3 regions of the Microbulbifer elongatus genome follow, and region 1 is predicted to be linked to each of the others. Evidence: predicted binding sites of a transcription regulator. Region 1 holds the regulator's gene; each other region holds the start of a gene.

Evidence for each region. The regulator sigma-54, encoded in region 1, starts transcription at its own class of promoters, with help from an activator protein. The targets are predictions, from matches to a motif close to TGGCACANNNNTTGCNNT.
Region 2: a site for sigma-54 is predicted at 3,350-3,367, ahead of galU (UTP--glucose-1-phosphate uridylyltransferase GalU). Genes of this name have one in related genera too.
Region 3: a site for sigma-54 is predicted at 1,637-1,654, ahead of glnL (nitrogen regulation protein NR(II)). Genes of this name have one in related genera too.

Annotation. Positions count from the first base shown of each region.
Region 1 is NZ_CP088953.1:1,834,017-1,839,604, forward strand. It holds gene LRR79_RS07510 (HPr family phosphocarrier protein) at 89-358, opposite strand; gene rapZ (RNase adapter RapZ) at 418-1,296, opposite strand; gene ptsN (PTS IIA-like nitrogen regulatory protein PtsN) at 1,412-1,873, opposite strand; gene hpf (ribosome hibernation-promoting factor, HPF/YfiA family) at 1,929-2,222, opposite strand; gene LRR79_RS07530 (RNA polymerase factor sigma-54) at 2,432-3,895, opposite strand; gene lptB (LPS export ABC transporter ATP-binding protein) at 4,126-4,851, opposite strand; gene lptA (lipopolysaccharide transport periplasmic protein LptA) at 4,949-5,482, opposite strand; gene lptC (LPS export ABC transporter periplasmic protein LptC) at 5,469-5,588, opposite strand, start outside.
Region 2 is NZ_CP088953.1:3,787,340-3,792,927, reverse strand. It holds gene LRR79_RS15630 (TcfC E-set like domain-containing protein) at 1-648, opposite strand, end outside; gene LRR79_RS15625 (hypothetical protein) at 674-1,240, opposite strand; gene gltX (glutamate--tRNA ligase) at 1,578-3,053, shown strand; gene galU (UTP--glucose-1-phosphate uridylyltransferase GalU) at 3,532-4,443, shown strand; tRNA gene LRR79_RS15610 (tRNA-Ala) at 4,566-4,641, shown strand; gene LRR79_RS15605 (ABC transporter permease) at 4,926-5,588, shown strand, end outside.
Region 3 is NZ_CP088953.1:956,199-961,786, forward strand. It holds gene glnA (glutamate--ammonia ligase) at 1-500, shown strand, start outside; gene LRR79_RS03960 (DUF4124 domain-containing protein) at 711-1,397, shown strand; gene glnL (nitrogen regulation protein NR(II)) at 1,698-2,777, shown strand; gene glnG (nitrogen regulation protein NR(I)) at 2,853-4,265, shown strand; gene LRR79_RS03975 (zinc ribbon domain-containing protein YjdM) at 4,407-4,742, shown strand; gene LRR79_RS03980 (bestrophin-like domain) at 4,849-5,588, shown strand, end outside.

The sequences.
Region 1 (5,588 bases):
AAACCGGTGAATGGCAGCCTGTTTGCCCTTCCGGTTGGGGCTGGCATTGCGTAAACGCGGTGTTCCAGCGCTGTTACGGATTCACCGGTTACTCACCCTCGCCGAAGCGGTCGTTGATCAGCGCGCAAATGGCCTCGTGCGCGGCCTCTTCATCGCGCCCTGTTACTTCCAGCTCCAGCTCCACGCCTTTACCGGCGGCGAGTAGCATCAGCGCCATGACACTCTTGCCGTCTACCGCCTTACCCTGGCAGTGGACTTTTACATCGGACGAATAGCGGGCGCAGGTCTGAGCGAGTTTGCTCGCGGCACGGGCGTGCAGTCCGAGTTTGTTGATGATGGTAATGCGGGTTTTCGGCATGCTGGGTAATCTTCGATTTGTTTTTTTAGCTTGCGCTCGGGATTGCGCAGCCGCACGGCTCAGGGGCGGCTCTTTTCCTGTTCCCGGTGGCGAACCTGAATGTTTTCAAAGGTGTTGGCGAAGTGTTTGGCCAGTTGTTCCACCATATACACCGAGCGATGCCGGCCACCGGTGCAACCGATGGACACCGAGGTGTAACTGCGATTGCTCTGCTGGTAGCTGGGCAGCCAGCGCTCCAGGAACGCGGTGATGTCCCGCTGCATATCTTCCGTTTGCTGGTGGGAGCGCAGGAAATCCGCTACCTCGGGGTCCTTTCCGGTTTTCTCCCGCAGTTCCGCCACCCAGTAAGGACTGGGCAGGCAGCGCAGGTCAAATACCAGGTCGGCGTCAACGGGCACTCCGTGCTTGAAACCGAAAGACTGGAACAGCACCGCCATACCCGGGGAGTCCTTGCCGACCACCCGGGTTTTAATCTGATCGCGCAACTGGTGCAGGCTCAGACTGCTGGTATCGATCACCAGGTCGGCCATGGCCGCAAGGGGGGCGAGGACCTCCTTCTCCCGGTTGAGGGCTTCCAGCAGGTGAGTGCGGCTGTCGCTCAGGGGATGCTTGCGGCGGGTCTCACTGAAGCGCTGAACCAGTACCGGCGAGCGTGCGTCGAGATACACCACGTCGCACTCGATCCCGCTTTCGCGCAGGTCATTGATGACCTGGGGAGCCTGGCGCACATCCTGCCAGAGGTTGCGGGCATCAATGCCGAGGGCCAGCTGGGTATCTTCACCGGGTTCCGGGGGTGTCTGCTCTCTGACCCGGCGAACCAGCTCCGGTAGCAGGCTGGCGGGCAGGTTGTCGATACAGTTGAATCCGACGTCTTCCAGCAACTGCAGGGCAGAACTCTTGCCCGAGCCGGAACGGCCGCTGATGATGACCAATCGCATTACACTCGCGCTCCTTGCAGGTTGAGCAGGCTCTGTTTATTCGTCCGGCCAGTATAAATCAGTCACCCCCGTAAGCGGGGATGAAATACGCGCCATTGAGCGTTAGCTCAAAAAATCAGGCCGCGGCGGCGCTGTTTATGGCCAGCGCGTAGAGTTCATCGCTGCTGGTTGCGTCGCGCAGTTTTTCGCGCACGCGGCTGTCGCTGAACAGGGCGGCAATCTCCGCCAGAGTATCCAGGTGCTCCTGTTCGGAGTCCTCGGGTACCAGCAGGGCAAACAGCAGATCCACCGGCTGGCGGTCGATTGCGTCGAAATCCACGGCAGGGGAGGTGGTGCAGAGAACACCGATGGGTTTTTCACAGCCAGGTAGCCGGCAGTGGGGAATGGCGACACCTTCACCGATCCCCGTCGATCCCAGGCGCTCCCGGGCTACCAGCTGGTTGAATACCGTGTCCGTATCCAGGTCGGGGTATTGTTCCGAGATCGCCTGGGCGATATTGAGCAACAGCTTCTTCTTGCTACTCCCCGCCAGATGGCAAAGGCTCAGGCGGGGAGAGAGTAATGCTTCCAATGTCATAACGTACAGATGATCTAGCGGTGCGAATCAGCCGTTGACTCGTGTTGGTTTGAGTCTAGCGGTGACCGCGTAACTTCTCTTTGTGTTTCAGCAGCTGCCGGTCGAGCTTGTCCGTGAGCGAATCGATCGCCGCGTACATATCTTCAGACTCTGAATCGGCAAAAATATCCTTGTTGCCGTTTACGTGCACACGGGCTTCGGCTTTTCGCATCAGGTTGTCGACGGACAGGATAACCTGCGTTGTGGTGATCAGGTCATTGTGGCGGGAGAGCTTGTCCAGTTTGGTCAGGCAGTAATCGCGAATGGCCGGGGTAACGTCTACATGGTGGCCACTGATATTGATCTGCATGGATTTCTCCTCATCGGGTACAACACAATCTGGCCGCACCCCCGCACAGGGCGGCAACCCTACTAGGAAGTGCGTCAGAATGGAAGGATACACTCGCCGCCTGGCTATTGGTTGCCCAGAAAATGATCGCAGCCCGGCTGCGTCGGTGTGGGGGAGGAGGAATAGGGCGAAAATTGACGGAGCGCACGCCACTTTTGTGACTCAGACTGCTAAACCAGTCGCTTGCGCTCACTGGAAGAGGGGATGCCCATGGACTCACGGTATTTGGCGACGGTACGACGAGCGACCTTGATACCCTGGGCATCCAGCTCCTGTGTGATCTTGTTGTCAGACAGCGGCTTGCGCGGCTGCTCGCCGTCGATCAGTTTGCGGATCAGGGCGCGGATGGCTGTAGACGAGGCATCTTCGCCGGAATCGGTGCTGACGTGGCTGGAGAAAAAGTATTTGAGTTCGAACACGCCCCGTGGAGTGAGCATGTACTTCTGCGTCGTAACCCGGGAAATGGTGGACTCGTGCATACCGATGGTCTCGGCGATGTTTGCCAGTACCATGGGTTTCATGGCCTCGGGGCCCTGCTCGAAGAAGCCCTGCTGTTTTTCCACAATGCTGCTGGCCACTTTCAGAAGCGTTTCATGGCGGCTCTGCAGGCTCTTCAGAAACCAGCGCGCTTCCTGCAGATTGTCGCGCAGGTAATTGTTTTCACTGGAGTTGTCCGCCCGCTTGATCATGGCCGCATAGGCGTCGTTGATGCGCAGCTTGGGGGTGGTCTCCGGGTTGAGTTCCACTACCCAGCGGTCCTGCTTGCGGCTGACGATCACGTCGGGCACCACGTACTGGGGCTCCTCGCCCCCGAAAGCCTCGCCGGGATAGGGGGTAAGCGTCTGGATGAGACGCATGACCTCACCCAGTTGGGCTTCGCTGAGGCGTGTGCGGCGGCTGAGCTGGCGGAAGTCCCGTTTGCCCAGCAGGTCCAGATGCTGGCCCACGACGGTGACAGCCTGGACCAGCCAGGGGGTGTCTTCCGGCAGTTGCTGGAGTTGCAGCAGCAGGCTTTCACGCAGGTCCCGCGCGCCACAGCCTACGGGCTCGAGTTGCTGGATGGTTTTGAGAACCGCCATCACTTCATCAATCTCGAGCTCCATGGATTCCGCCAGCTCTTCGATGGGGGTATCCAGGGAGCCGTTGGGGGCGATGGCGTCGATCAGCGCTTCCCCGATCAACTTGTCTTCGATGGTCAGTGGGGTGAGGTTGAGCTGCCACATCAGGTGGTCCTGGAGGCTCTCGGATACCGCGTTGCGCTGCTCCAGCGCATACTCGTCCCCTTCGCTGCCGCTGTGGCTGCCACCGGAGGAATATATGTCATCCCAGCGGGTGTCTACCGGCAGGTCGTCGGGGATATCACTGTTCCAGTCACCCTCGGCGGCGGATTCGCTCTGGGCCTCTGTGGAGCGTTCTGGCGTTTCTTCCTTGCGCTCGGCGGGGGTGTTTTGATCCTGGTGCGATTCACCGGCGTGCTCGTCGAAATCGGACTCCAGCAGGGGGTTGCTGTCGAGCGCAGACTGGATTTCCTGCTGTAAATCCAGCGTCGACAGCTGCAGAAGGCGGATGGCCTGCTGCAGCTGCGGCGTCATCGTCAGCTGGGTGCCGAGTTTTAACTGGAGTGACTGCTTCATAGGGGTATGCCGGCAGAAAAATCTGGCGTGAATCCGCTACGGAGAATTTTATCTTCTCGTCGGCGGGGTAAAGCTCATTTCCTGCAGACTACCCCGGGGCGGGGCATATGACAAGGGAGCGGTTAAGCAATAAGTGTGCCGAAAAAATCGGGGTATTTGGTCACAGAGAAATTCCTGTGAATTATGTCCGCACTATTGCCAGAAACCGGGAAGTTGTTCCGCATAAAGTGTTAAATGGTGAACTCGTGTCCCAGGTAGACGTCTTTCACCTGTTGGTTCTCGGCAACGTCACGGGGGGCGCCGGAGGCGATAATATGGCCTTCGCTGACGATAAATGCGGTCTCGCAGATATCCAGGGTTTCCCGCACGTTGTGGTCGGTGATCAGCACGCCGATACCGCGGTCCTTCAGGTGGCGGATGATCTGTTTGATGTCATTGACGGAGATGGGGTCCACCCCCGCGAAGGGTTCATCGAGAAGCACGAACGCCGGGTTGGTGGCCAGGGCGCGGGCAATTTCCACGCGGCGGCGCTCGCCGCCCGACAGGGCCATGCCAAGGCTCGCGCGGATGTGGGTGATGTGGAACTCTTCCAGCAGAGCCTCCAGTTGCGCTTTGCGCTGGCTGCCACTCAGATCCTTGCGGGTCTGCAGGATGGCGAGAATGTTGTCCTGTACGGACAGGCGGCGGAATACGGAGGCTTCCTGGGGCAGGTAGCCGATACCCTTGCGCGCGCGGCCATGCATCGACAGCCCGGTAATATCTTCATTGTCGATCATGACCTGGCCGGCATCTGCCTGCACCAGTCCTGCAATCATGTAGAAGCAGGTGGTTTTACCGGCGCCATTGGGGCCGAGCAGGCCGACGACCTGTCCGCTGGACACGCTGACAGAAACATCCTGTACGACTTTGCGCTTTTTGTACTGCTTGGCGAGGTGCAGGGCCCTGAGCGTTGGCATCATTCAATTCCGGCTGGCGGGCGGCTGGGTGCCGCCTCAAAAAATCTGCTGTGCGGTGGCGGTCCGGGGGCGGGCCCGGTTTGCGCCACTACTCTGTTTACTCTTCGTTGCTTTCTGATTGCCCCTCGGGCTTCCAGATCATTTCCACGCGTTTTTTCTCGGACTGGCCGCGGGCCTTCATCTGTTCGCTGTTGAGGTCGTAGTCGATGCGTTCTGCGGAGAGGGTATTGCCGTCGCGGTCGACAAACGCTTCGCCGGTCAGCTGCAGTGCGTCACTGGCCACCAGGAACTCGATACGCGCTGCCCGCGCCTTGACGGGGGTGGTGCTCTCTTCCACCTGCTGCTGAAAGTGGGCAGGCTTGCCGGTGGCGATCACTTTGTTGATCTCGCCTTTGGTGTTGCCGTGCACTTCAACGCGGTCCGCGCGAATCTGCAGGGAGCCCTGACTGATCACCACATTGCCGCTGTAGACCGAAAGGTTCTTGCTGCGGTTGGCTTCGAGGTTGTCGGCGGAAACTTTCACCGGCTGCTGGCGATCGTCCGGCAGTGCCTGGGCCGAAAGGCCCGGCAGTGCGCAGGCCAGGGCGAGCGCCAGTGCGGGCAGTCGGCGGCGGGAATTAACGGATTTCATAGCGGCTTTCCACATCGGACAGTATTTCTACCTTGTCTTTTTTCAGATCGGCGCGCAGACCTTTGCCGGTGGTCAGGTTGGGACCATCGGCAATGGTAACAACTTT
Region 2 (5,588 bases), 2.0 Mb from region 1:
GGTGTCGTCAACAGTCCAGTTGCTGTGGAGGCCACTTTCCCCAAAGCTCACAATGGTCTGCCCATAAAGGGATGCCGTCTGGGCGCTGTTATCACCTTCAACGCCAGACCAGGTGCCGGTAAGGTTCTGGATTACCGAAAATTCAGACTTGGAGTCGGGTAAGTAGGGCGCTTCGATAGCATCCTGCTGTGGGAGCAGGGATGACGACATGAAAATGTCGATCCGGAATCGGGACTCGTCATAGATGATGCCAAGTTCGTCCGGTTGCAGAAAACCGCAGTTTTGCTGCTGGGTGGTATAGCAGACTTTGGATGAGTTTCGCGCCAGCGGGCCGGAAAGCAGTTCCAGCAGACGCTGCGGGTCCACGGTTTCGGGTAGAACCTCGGCGGTGTAAGCAGGGTCGCGGAAGGTCACTTCATTCAAGGTGACGGTAACGGGAACGCCGCCAAGGAGACGGCCCCCGAAATAAATATCGGCGACGAGTTCCTGCGCTTCAGTGAGATCTGAAAACCCGGGAGGGACACCTGTCTCCAGTACCAATGCCGTCGTTGCTGCGTATGACTCGAGCGCAGCCAACATTCCCAGGCACAGCGAAGACCGGGTGAAAACTCGGAAAAGCATCGGGGCGTACAAGCGCTCGGCAACCACCAGGTCGCCGAGAGCTCATCTCAAATCAGTCAGCGATGGATACGGTGACTGTCAGAGTGTCGGTGTAGTCACCAGACTCAGTGGTGGAACCCCACTGATCCGCAGGAACGCTAACGAACAGCTTGGCATTGTCGCCGCTGCAAGTAAGGTCGCCGGCTTTTGCGAAAGTGCCTGCAATGGCGCCGGTACCGTCTGCATCTACGGAGCTGGAAGCAGCAGCAGCGTCATTGGCGAAGCCAACTTCGTAGCTGATACGGTCGGAATTGTTGATCAGCTCAAACGGGGCCACTGCTTCCGCAGCTGGGGTTGGAGCAGTGGTGCCATTGGCGCTGGCGAAAGCAACATCGTACTGCGCGAAGCCAACACCACCTACGCAGAAAGGATCACTGCTGGCAATCGGTTGGCCCGCAATCGCGGAGCTGGCATCGAGAGGGATGTCGTCAAAGTTTTTGGCGACGATCGTAGATGCCACGCTCAATGTAATGTCGACGCTGCCAGAAGAAGCATCGCTGTCTTCTGTACCCTGGGTAGCGGCAAAGGTGTTAGCGCAGAAAAATGCGGCTGCGGAGATTGCAACAATACGCTTTTTCATTATGGGACTCCCTGAACTCTTAAGTGCGATAGTGTTGTCATTGTGGCTGGGCATTGTATTGGGTACGCCCTGGCGTCGACTACAGCAAATTGGCGGAAAATTCACCAATCTCGCCGACTGTGATGCGATCATACCAACTTTGTGAATTTAGTCACAGAAATTTTCTAAAGAAATTTTCACTTTGGTCGAGTGTGTTCTGCCGGTCAGCTTGTACAGGTATTGAGTGACCCGTGCCAAACGTCGATGCGTTGATCTTTCTCCAGCGATATAATCGCGCCCCGTAAAGTCTTTCTTCCTTTATATAGTTATTAGTCACTCGCCTAACAACAGGATTCCAATGACCGTTAGAACTCGTATCGCGCCTTCACCCACCGGTGATCCCCATGTAGGTACCGCCTACATTGCCCTGTTCAACCAGTGCTTCGCCCAGGCCCAGGGTGGCCAGTTTGTACTGCGTATCGAAGACACCGATCAGGCGCGCAGTACCCCGGAGTCCGAGCAGGCCATTCTCGACAGCCTCCGCTGGCTGGGGCTCGACTGGCAGGAAGGCCCGGATGTGGGAGGCCCTCACGGGCCCTATCGCCAGAGTGAGCGCGGCGATATCTACAAAAAGTACTGCGATGAGCTGGTCGCCAACGGGCACGCTTTCCATTGTTACCGCACCGCGGAAGAATTGGATCACTTGCGCGCGCAATTACAGGAGTCGGGCAAGGCGACGCTGAAACCCAGCGACCTGGCACTGCCGGCCGAAGAGGTCGAAAAGCGCAAAGCTGCCGGAGAGCCTTACGTTGTACGGATGAATGTGCCAGAGTCTGGCACCTGCGTGGTGGAAGACCTGCTGCGCGGCACCATCGAGATCGACTGGGCTCAGGTAGACGCCCAGGTCCTGCTCAAGTCCGACGGCATGCCCACCTACCACCTCGCCAATGTCGTGGACGACCACCTGATGGAGATCACCCACGTACTGCGGGGGGAGGAGTGGATCAATTCCGCGCCCAAACACAAACTGCTGTACGAGTACTTCGGCTGGAAAATGCCGGTGCTCTGCCACCTGCCGCTGCTGCGCAACCCGGACAAGACCAAGCTGTCCAAGCGCAAGAATCCAACTTCCATCCTGTATTACCAGCGCGCCGGCTTTATGCCCGAAGCCCTGTTGAATTACCTGGGGCGCATGGGCTGGTCCATGCCGGACGAGAGCGAGAAGTTCACCTTGGAGGAAATGCTCAAGCACTTCGACATCCAGCGTGTCTCCCTTGGCGGCCCGGTGTTCGATGTGGAGAAGCTGAGCTGGCTCAACGGCTTGTGGATTCGCGAGTTGGAAGACGCGCAGCTGGCCGATCGCCTGCAACAGTGGCTGCTCAATCGCGAAAACCTGCTCAAGGTTCTGCCGCACGCCAAGGGGCGTATGGAAACCTTCGGCGACTTCGCCCCACTGGTCAGCTTCCTTGCCGCCGGTAAGCTGCCGCTGACCGAAGAAAGCTTTGCCGGCAACAAACTGGCGCTGGACGAGCAGAAGAAACTGCTGCAATTCGCCCTGTGGCGCCTGGAGGCCCTGCGTAGCTGGAGCAAAGACAACATCTTCGCCACGGTGAAAGAGCTGTCCACGCGGATGGACGTAAAACTGAAGGACTTCAATGCGCCGCTGTTTGTCGCCATCAGTGGCACCACTGCGTCATTCTCGGTCATGGACGCCATGGATCTGCTGGGCCCCGACCTCAGTCGCGCCCGTCTGCGCCAGGCCATTGATGTTCTGGGTGGTGCCGGCAAAAAGGTGCTCAAGCGCTGGGAAAAAGAATACGCTGCGCTGGGCTAAGCCCCCGTCGTAATTACCCACGCCCTCCCGCGCGGCTGACTCCGTCATTCCGCGCGTTTACTTCGTCATGCCGCGGGCTTACTTCGTCATGCCGCGGGCTTACTTCGTCATACCGCGGGCTTGCTTCGTCATCCCGGGCTCGACCCGGGATCCAGCTCCACGGAACTCTGCGCCCCGTACCAGATCAAGTCCGGCACAGACTCTGCGCCGGGATAACACCCGCTCACTTACCAGTCACCACGTACCGACTGGTGAGAGTCCAGCCCACTCAATCAATGCCACCCGTTCAATCCGGGTGGCATTTTTTTTGCCTGTACATTAGTAAACCGATTTCCGGTAGTGTTGAGCAAAAATGAAACCGGAATGTAACCTCAAGCTGCTTCGTGTGTGACGTATGTCACATTGTCGGGTTAGAATTCCTCTTTACGGCGGGTTAAAGGACGAGCCGACCAGTATTTTTAGTGCAAAAGGAAAAACAATGAGTTCAGTAAAAAAGGCGGTCATACCGGTAGCTGGCCTGGGGACACGTATGTTGCCGGCCACCAAAGCAATTCCTAAAGAAATGCTGCCAATCGTCGACAAGCCTCTGATTCAGTACGTGGTCAGCGAAGCGGTCGCGGCCGGAATCAAAGAAATCGTACTGGTCACCCACGCCAGTAAAAATGCCATCGAAAACCACTTCGATACCTCTTTCGAGCTGGAAGCCCAGCTGGAAAACCGCCTCAAGCGGCAATTGCTCGATGAAGTGCGCTCCATTGTCCCCAAAGATGTCACCGTCATCTCCGTGCGTCAGGCCGAAGCCAAGGGGCTCGGTCACGCCATAGCCTGCGCGCGCCCGGTAGTGGGCGACAACCCGTTCGCCGTACTGTTGCCAGATGTTCTGGTGGATCAGTATGCGTCCGACCTGAGCGCCACCAATCTCGCCGCCATGGTGCGCAACTTCGAGCAGACCCGGGCCAGCCAGATTATGGTGGAGTCCGTGGACTGGGCCGAAGTGAGCAAGTACGGCGTTGTGGATTGCCTGGGGGCGGACCTGAAAGTGGGTGGAGTCGCCAAGATTGACGGGATGGTTGAAAAGCCCGATGTTGACTCGGCGCCTTCCAATATGGCGGTTGTTGGTCGCTACGTACTGCCCGCGGAAATCTGGGCGCTGCTGGAGAGCACCGCGCCCGGTGCTGGCGGTGAAATCCAGTTGACTGACGCCATTGATGAACTGCTCAAAATCCAGACCGTCGATGCCTACCGTATTGTCGGGCACAGTCACGACTGTGGTAACAAGCTTGGTTACATGAAAGCCCAGTTTGAGTACGGCCTGCATCATGCGGAGGTAGGAGCTGGTCTGCAGCAGTTCCTCGCCAGTCAAAAATCGCAGGCGACAACCGTGGCCTGACTGACCGTTCAAGCTTGCGGCTAACTATTTGATTAAAAAGTTATTTTTCTTGTTGACAGCAAGCGGGGCACTGTTAAAATGCGCCCCGCTTTCGAGGGAAACCTCAGCAAGAAAGCAACTTTGGGGCTATAGCTCAGCTGGGAGAGCGCAACACTGGCAGTGTTGAGGTCAGCGGTTCGATCCCGCTTAGCTCCACCAAATCAAAAAAGGCCGCATCCGAAAGGATGCGGCCTTTTTTGATTTGGCAGTGCTGCCCACAAATATTTTTCCGTATCGCTGTAATCGTTTGTAATTGAGTTACAGGTGTTTCCCGCCTCCAAGTTGCGGTAGAATCTGACGCGTCTTTGCGCAAACCTGCGTCACAGTTTCAGCATGAAGCCCTCCCTCTATTGAGACGGGTGTCTCAAATGATGAAATTAATCATTCAGGGGTGCCTTCGGTACAGATTTTGTACGGTCGTTCAATAAATACGTTAAGACCTCATGGGCCCAGCCACACAACATAACCCCTGGTTGATTCAGCGCGATGTTATCCGTGCGTTGCTGATTCGCGAGATGAAGACCCGCTTTGGCAAGTGGCGTCTCGGCTATGCGTGGGTGTTGTTGGAGCCAGCTATGCACATCATGGTGTTGGCCGCCCTCTTCAGTTTTATGGGGCGGGAGTTTTATCCCGGTATCCCCACCATGCTGTTCATGTTGGGCGGCATTGCCCCATTTATCTTTTTCAGCAGCTGTTTCAGTAAGGGGCTGGCCGCGGTCGAGTCCAATCGCGGGTTGTTCAATTACCGCCAGCTGCGCCCGTTCGATGCGGTGCTCACTCGTGTACTGCTCGAGTTCGCCATCTACCTGTTCAGCCTTGTTGTCCTGTTGGGCATTCTCGCCTGGTTTGGCATCAGTGCGCGCTTCAACGACTTCCTGCTGCTGGTGGTGATCAATCTGCTATTTCTGGGCTTTTGCCTGGGTGTCAGCCTGACCATGTGCGTGGTCGGTACCAAGTTTCCAGAAGCCGCCCGTTTTGCGCCGATGATCGTGCGCCCGCTGTATTTTATTTCCGGTGTGTTCTTTTCCCTGGAGCAGGTGCCAGAGGAATACCACGGTTACCTATCGTGGAACCCGATACTGCACATGATCGAACTCACCCGTGAG
Region 3 (5,588 bases), 880 kb from region 1:
AGCACGCGCGCGCTCTGAACGCGTTTGCCAATGCTTCCACTAACTCTTACAAGCGTCTGGTTCCGGGCTTCGAAGCGCCGGTTATCTTGGCCTACTCTGCGCGTAACCGCTCTGCGTCCATCCGTATCCCGTTCGTGCCGAGCCCGAAGGGCAAGCGTATCGAAGCGCGCTTCCCGGATCCCACTGCCAACCCGTACCTGGTATTCGCCGCAATGCTGATGGCTGGCCTCGACGGTGTGAAGGACAAGATCCACCCGGGCGATGCTGCCGACAAAGACCTGTACGACCTGCCGGCGGAAGAGTTGGCCGAGTACCCGACCGTTGCCTCCAGCCTGGAACAGGCCCTGGACGCACTGGATCAGGACCGCGCCTTCCTGACCGAAGGTGGCGTATTCACCGACGACGCTATCGACGCTTACATCGAGCTGAAGCAAGAAGAAGTACAGCGCGTGAACATGACCACTCACCCGGTTGAGTTCGACCTTTACTACTCTTGCTAATGTAAGTCCTGCCAAATAGCAGGTATCATCTCTACGCCCCGCCGGCTTCTTCCCTGGGAAGGGCCGTTGAGAAGGTGCAAAGATGACGAGAAAGCCCGCATCGCAAGGTGTGGGCTTTTTTTGTGGCCGGGTTTTACGCAATCAGGCGCTTCAGGAGTACACTAGCCTTATATGGACAGGTAAGTTGAGAAGAGGATTGCGGGAGTGCCCATGATCAGTCTGACCACCCGGTTATTCACAGGTTTGCCCTTGCTGCTCGCTCTGCTGACGGCGCCGGCGACCGCTCAGCAGGATGAGGATGCATCCAGCGCGCGACAGGGGGATTCCTCCGGCGGCGCTGTGTACAAGATTGTCGGTCCGGACGGACGTGTGACTTTCAGCGATAACCCCCCCGCTGGGGAAAAGGCGGAGAAGGTGGAAATCGGCCCGATCAACGTCCAGCCGATTGCCCCCAAGGGGGCGCTGCCCACCCGCAAACTTTCGCCCCGCAGCGAGGAAGATCGCGGGGAGCTGGGCCCGGTGAATTTCGCAATTGTAAGTCCTGCCAACGATGCCACCATCCCCCCGGGGCAGCGCTTTATCGTACTGGAGGTCGCCATTAACCCTCTGCCGCGAGACGGCCATCAGTTTTTTGCGGTCATCGATGGGCAGCGCTGGTCCGGTACCTCTTCGGGCACCAGCCTGGATATATCGGCGCTGGAGCGCGGCACTCATACGGTTCAGGCGGTATTGCTCAGTGCCAGTGGTAAGCCGCTTGCGCAGTCCCAGACCATTCAGGTGCACGTCAAACGACCCGGCGGCCAGGTCCCGGACTTCCCCGCCGAGCAGGCCCCACAAATGCCACAGATGCCCCAGGCGCCCGGTGTGGCCAAGCCGGTCAAACCCCAGCCTCGCTGAATCGCGAACACCGTGTCCGCACCTCTTTGCGGGGTTCCACGACTGATCTGAAGTGGAGCCCCGGCTTCCCCCACCACGCACTCTGCGCCCCACTGACTCATCCCGCTGCCACCGTGCCCCGTAATGCGCGCCCGTGCTGGCTATTTTTTGCTCTGCGCACAATAATGGTGCGCCCGCTGGCAGTTATGGTCGGTGGTGGCCGGTATTTCTTCCAATCCCCCGGATTTTTTGCGCCATTTTGGTTTGCTTCTTGCACTGCCATTAGGCGAACCGGACATGTGAATTACTTCGGAACCGTGAATGCTAAATGACCGCCAGTTACGCCTGCTGTTGGACAACCTCACTTCGGCCGTTTTGGTGCTCGATGAAAACCTGTCCCTCTGCTATCTGAATTCCGCCGCTGAAGACCTGGTCGCGGTTTCCAGTGCCCGCGCCAGCGGCCAGCCACTGGAAGAGGTCGTGCGGGAGAACCCCGCTGCACTGCAGGCGCTGCGCTCTGCCCTTGCCAGTGGAGAGAAGTACACGGTGCGTCGCGCGCTGTGGCTGTTGCACAACCTGGAAGAGTGCACCGTGGACTACTCGGTAACGCCCCTGACCGAGCTTGGGCTGCTGTTGCTGGAAGTACAGTCCATGGACCGCCTGTTGCGCATCGCCCGTGAAGACGCATTGATCTCCGCGCAGGAAACCACCCGCAACCTGGTGCGCGGTATGGCGCACGAGGTGAAAAACCCCCTCGGCGGCATTCGCGGAGCGGCACAGTTACTGCAACGGGAGCTGAGTGAGCTGGATGATGACGGGTTGGGGGAATATACCCAGATCATCATTGAAGAGGCGGACCGCCTGCGCAACCTGGTGGACCGCATGCTCGGGCCGCGGGTTCCGGTAAAGCTGCAACCGGTGAATGTGCACACGATCACCGAGCGAGTGGCGCAGCTGGTGGAAGCGGAATGCAGTGGTGAGCTGATTATCCAGAGGGATTACGACCCGTCGATCCCGGATATTCCCGCCGACAGTGAGCAGCTGATTCAGGCGGTACTGAACATCGCGCGCAACGCCATGCAGGCGATCGAAGAAAATATTGGTTTTGCTGACGGCAGCCTGATTATCCGCACACGGGTGCAGCGGCAGTTCACCATCGGGCGCCGTCACTGTTCGCTGGTCTGCCGAATCGACATTGTGGATAACGGCCCGGGGATTCCGGAAGACATTCGTGAACGTATTTTTTATCCGATGATTTCCGGGCGCGCAGAAGGCTCTGGACTGGGGCTTTCGATTTCCCAGCACATCATCAATCAGCACCGGGGGCTGATCAAATGTGAAAGCCAGCCGGGGCAGACCGAGTTCCAGATTTATCTGCCGCTGGCAATGGATTCGCCGTGATGCTCAGGTTGAGCAGCAGCAGGAAAAGATCCGAAAAAAACAGTTAAATCAAAAAACGCAGGCCGGAAAACGACTATGAACAATCGCGTTTGGATTATTGATGACGACCGCTCTATCCGCTGGGTACTGGAGCGCGCACTTTCCCGCGCCGGGATTGAAACTACCTGTTACGAAAATGGCGATCGCGCACTGGATGATTTTTACAGTGAATCGCCGGATGTGGTGATCAGCGATATTCGCATGCCCGGCTCAGACGGCTTCAAGCTGCTGCAGCGGTTCCAGGCGGAGCGTCCGTCCCTGCCGATTATCATCATGACGGCACACTCGGATCTGGACAGCGCCGTCGCCGCCTACCAGGGCGGTGCCTTCGAATACCTGCCCAAGCCGTTTGATGTGGATGAAGCCGTTGCGGTTACCCGCCGCGCCCTGGCACTGGCCAACGAGCAGCAGCCGGAAGAACCGGTGGTGATCGAGAACGGCACCGGTAACAAGGAAATCATCGGCGAAGCACCGGCGATGCAGGAGGTGTTCCGCGCGATCGGCCGCCTGTCCCATTCCAATATCACCGTGCTGATCAACGGCGAATCCGGTACCGGTAAAGAGCTGGTGGCGGCGGCGCTGCACAACCACAGCCCGCGCAAAAACCAGCCGTTTATCGCACTTAATATGGCGGCGATTCCCAAGGACCTGATGGAGTCCGAACTGTTCGGCCATGAGAAAGGTGCATTTACCGGTGCCAGCGCCCAGCGCGCGGGGCGCTTTGAGCAGGCCAACGGCGGCACCTTATTTCTCGATGAGATCGGGGATATGCCCGCGGAGACGCAGACCCGTCTGCTGAGGGTGCTTGCAGACGGGGAGTTTTATCGGGTGGGCGGCCACACCCCGGTGAAAGTCGATGTCCGCATTATTGCCGCAACCCACCAGGACCTGGAACGCCTGGTCGAAGAGCACAAGTTCCGCGAAGACCTGTTCCACCGCCTCAACGTTATCCGCATTCACATCCCCCGCCTGGCAGACCGCCGCGAAGACATCCCACGCCTGGTGCGCTTCTTTTTCAATAGTGCCGCGAAAGATCTGGGTGTCGAGCCCAAAATCCTCACCAAAGAAACCGAAGAATACCTGTCTGGTCTCGACTGGCCCGGTAATGTGCGCCAGCTGGAGAATACCTGCCGTTGGATCACCGTGATGGCTTCCGGTCGCGAGGTTCACATCGATGACCTGCCGCCAGAACTGCATCAGCAGGGTGCCACCAGCGAGGCGCCCCAGGACTGGCAGAAGGCGCTGCGTCTGTGGGCGGATCAGGCCCTGGCTACCGGCCAGCGGGAGATTCTCAGCGAGGCGGTGCCGGCTTTCGAGCGCGCCCTGATTGAAATTGCCCTCAAGCATACCGCCGGGCGCAAGCGCGATGCCGCCGAGCTGCTGGGCTGGGGACGCAATACGCTGACCCGCAAGCTCAAAGAGCTGGGAATGAATGGCGTTGACGACTGAAGGCTGCGAGTAAATGGTTATAACGGGCACCATTCGGTGCCCTTTTTGGTTATACTTGGGCAACCACGCACGCTGCCGTGCACGCGTGTCCGCGCCTCTGCGCGGCCGGCAGAGTCAAATCCCTACCACCGGTGTAAAGCCATGAGTGAACTGCCCAATTGCCCCCAGTGCCAATCCGCGTATACCTATGAAGATCGCGATCTGTATGTCTGCCCCGAGTGTGGCCACGAGTGGCGGGCCGGGGATAGCGAGGAAGATGAGGGGCTGAAAATCAAGGATGCCAACGGCAACCCCCTGGCCGATGGCGATACCGTCACCGTCATCAAGGACCTGAAAGTGAAAGGTTCCTCTCTGGTGGTGAAGGTGGGCACCAAGGTCAAGAATATCCGCCTCGTGGACGGCGACCACGATATCGATTGCAAGATCGACGGTATCGGGCCCATGAAGCTCAAGTCCGAGTTCGTTAAAAAGGCCTGATAGCGGCGGGCGCCGCCCCCGGCGCCTGCCACACCGCGCCCATGCCCGGGTAATGGCTGCGTGTTGGAATCTGGACCAGACTTAGAGAAAGTTCTGGGGCCAGATAATGTTTGCCGACAATTTCTTTCACGCCGTTCCCCTGCCAGCGATCTATTTTTTCACCGTGTCCTGGGTGATTGTCACCCTCTGGTTCGGGCTGGTACTGGGGCGGCGATATATGCGCAGGCAGGGCTCTGAAAAGGAGCCCTCCATAGGCAGCGCAGTGACGGCAACACTGGGACTGCTGGCGTTTCTGCTCGCCTTCACCTTCAACATGACTGCGGACCGTTACAACAAACGCAAGGCTCTGTTGCTGGACGAGGTGAACGCGATCCACACCGCCTATCTCCACGCCGATTTTTTAAAACCGCCGGCAGCCCGTCAAGCACGGGCACTGCTGCTGGAATACGCCACCCTGCGCTACTTCGAGCCTACCAGTGAGGCGGTAACCCGGGAGGCTATTGCCAGAAGTGTGGCGATACAGGAGGGGCTGTGGGGACTGGTGGACGGGCATATTGCAGAGGGGTACCAGGGTGCCTATCTGCGTCAGTATGTGGATCCGGTGAGTGACATCATCAACTCGCACACGGCGCGGGTGGTGGTGGGAATGGAGTACCGGATACCGGGTCCCATCTGGCTGGCGCTCTACTTCATCACTGGTTTGGCGATGCTGGCGATTGGTTTCCAGTTCGGTGTGAGCCGCAGCGGCTCGGTGCAGCTGGCGGTGACGCTCGGATTGACCTTCGGCACCGTGATTTTACTGATTGCCGATCTGGATCGCGCGCTGGAGGGCGTGATCATCGTCGA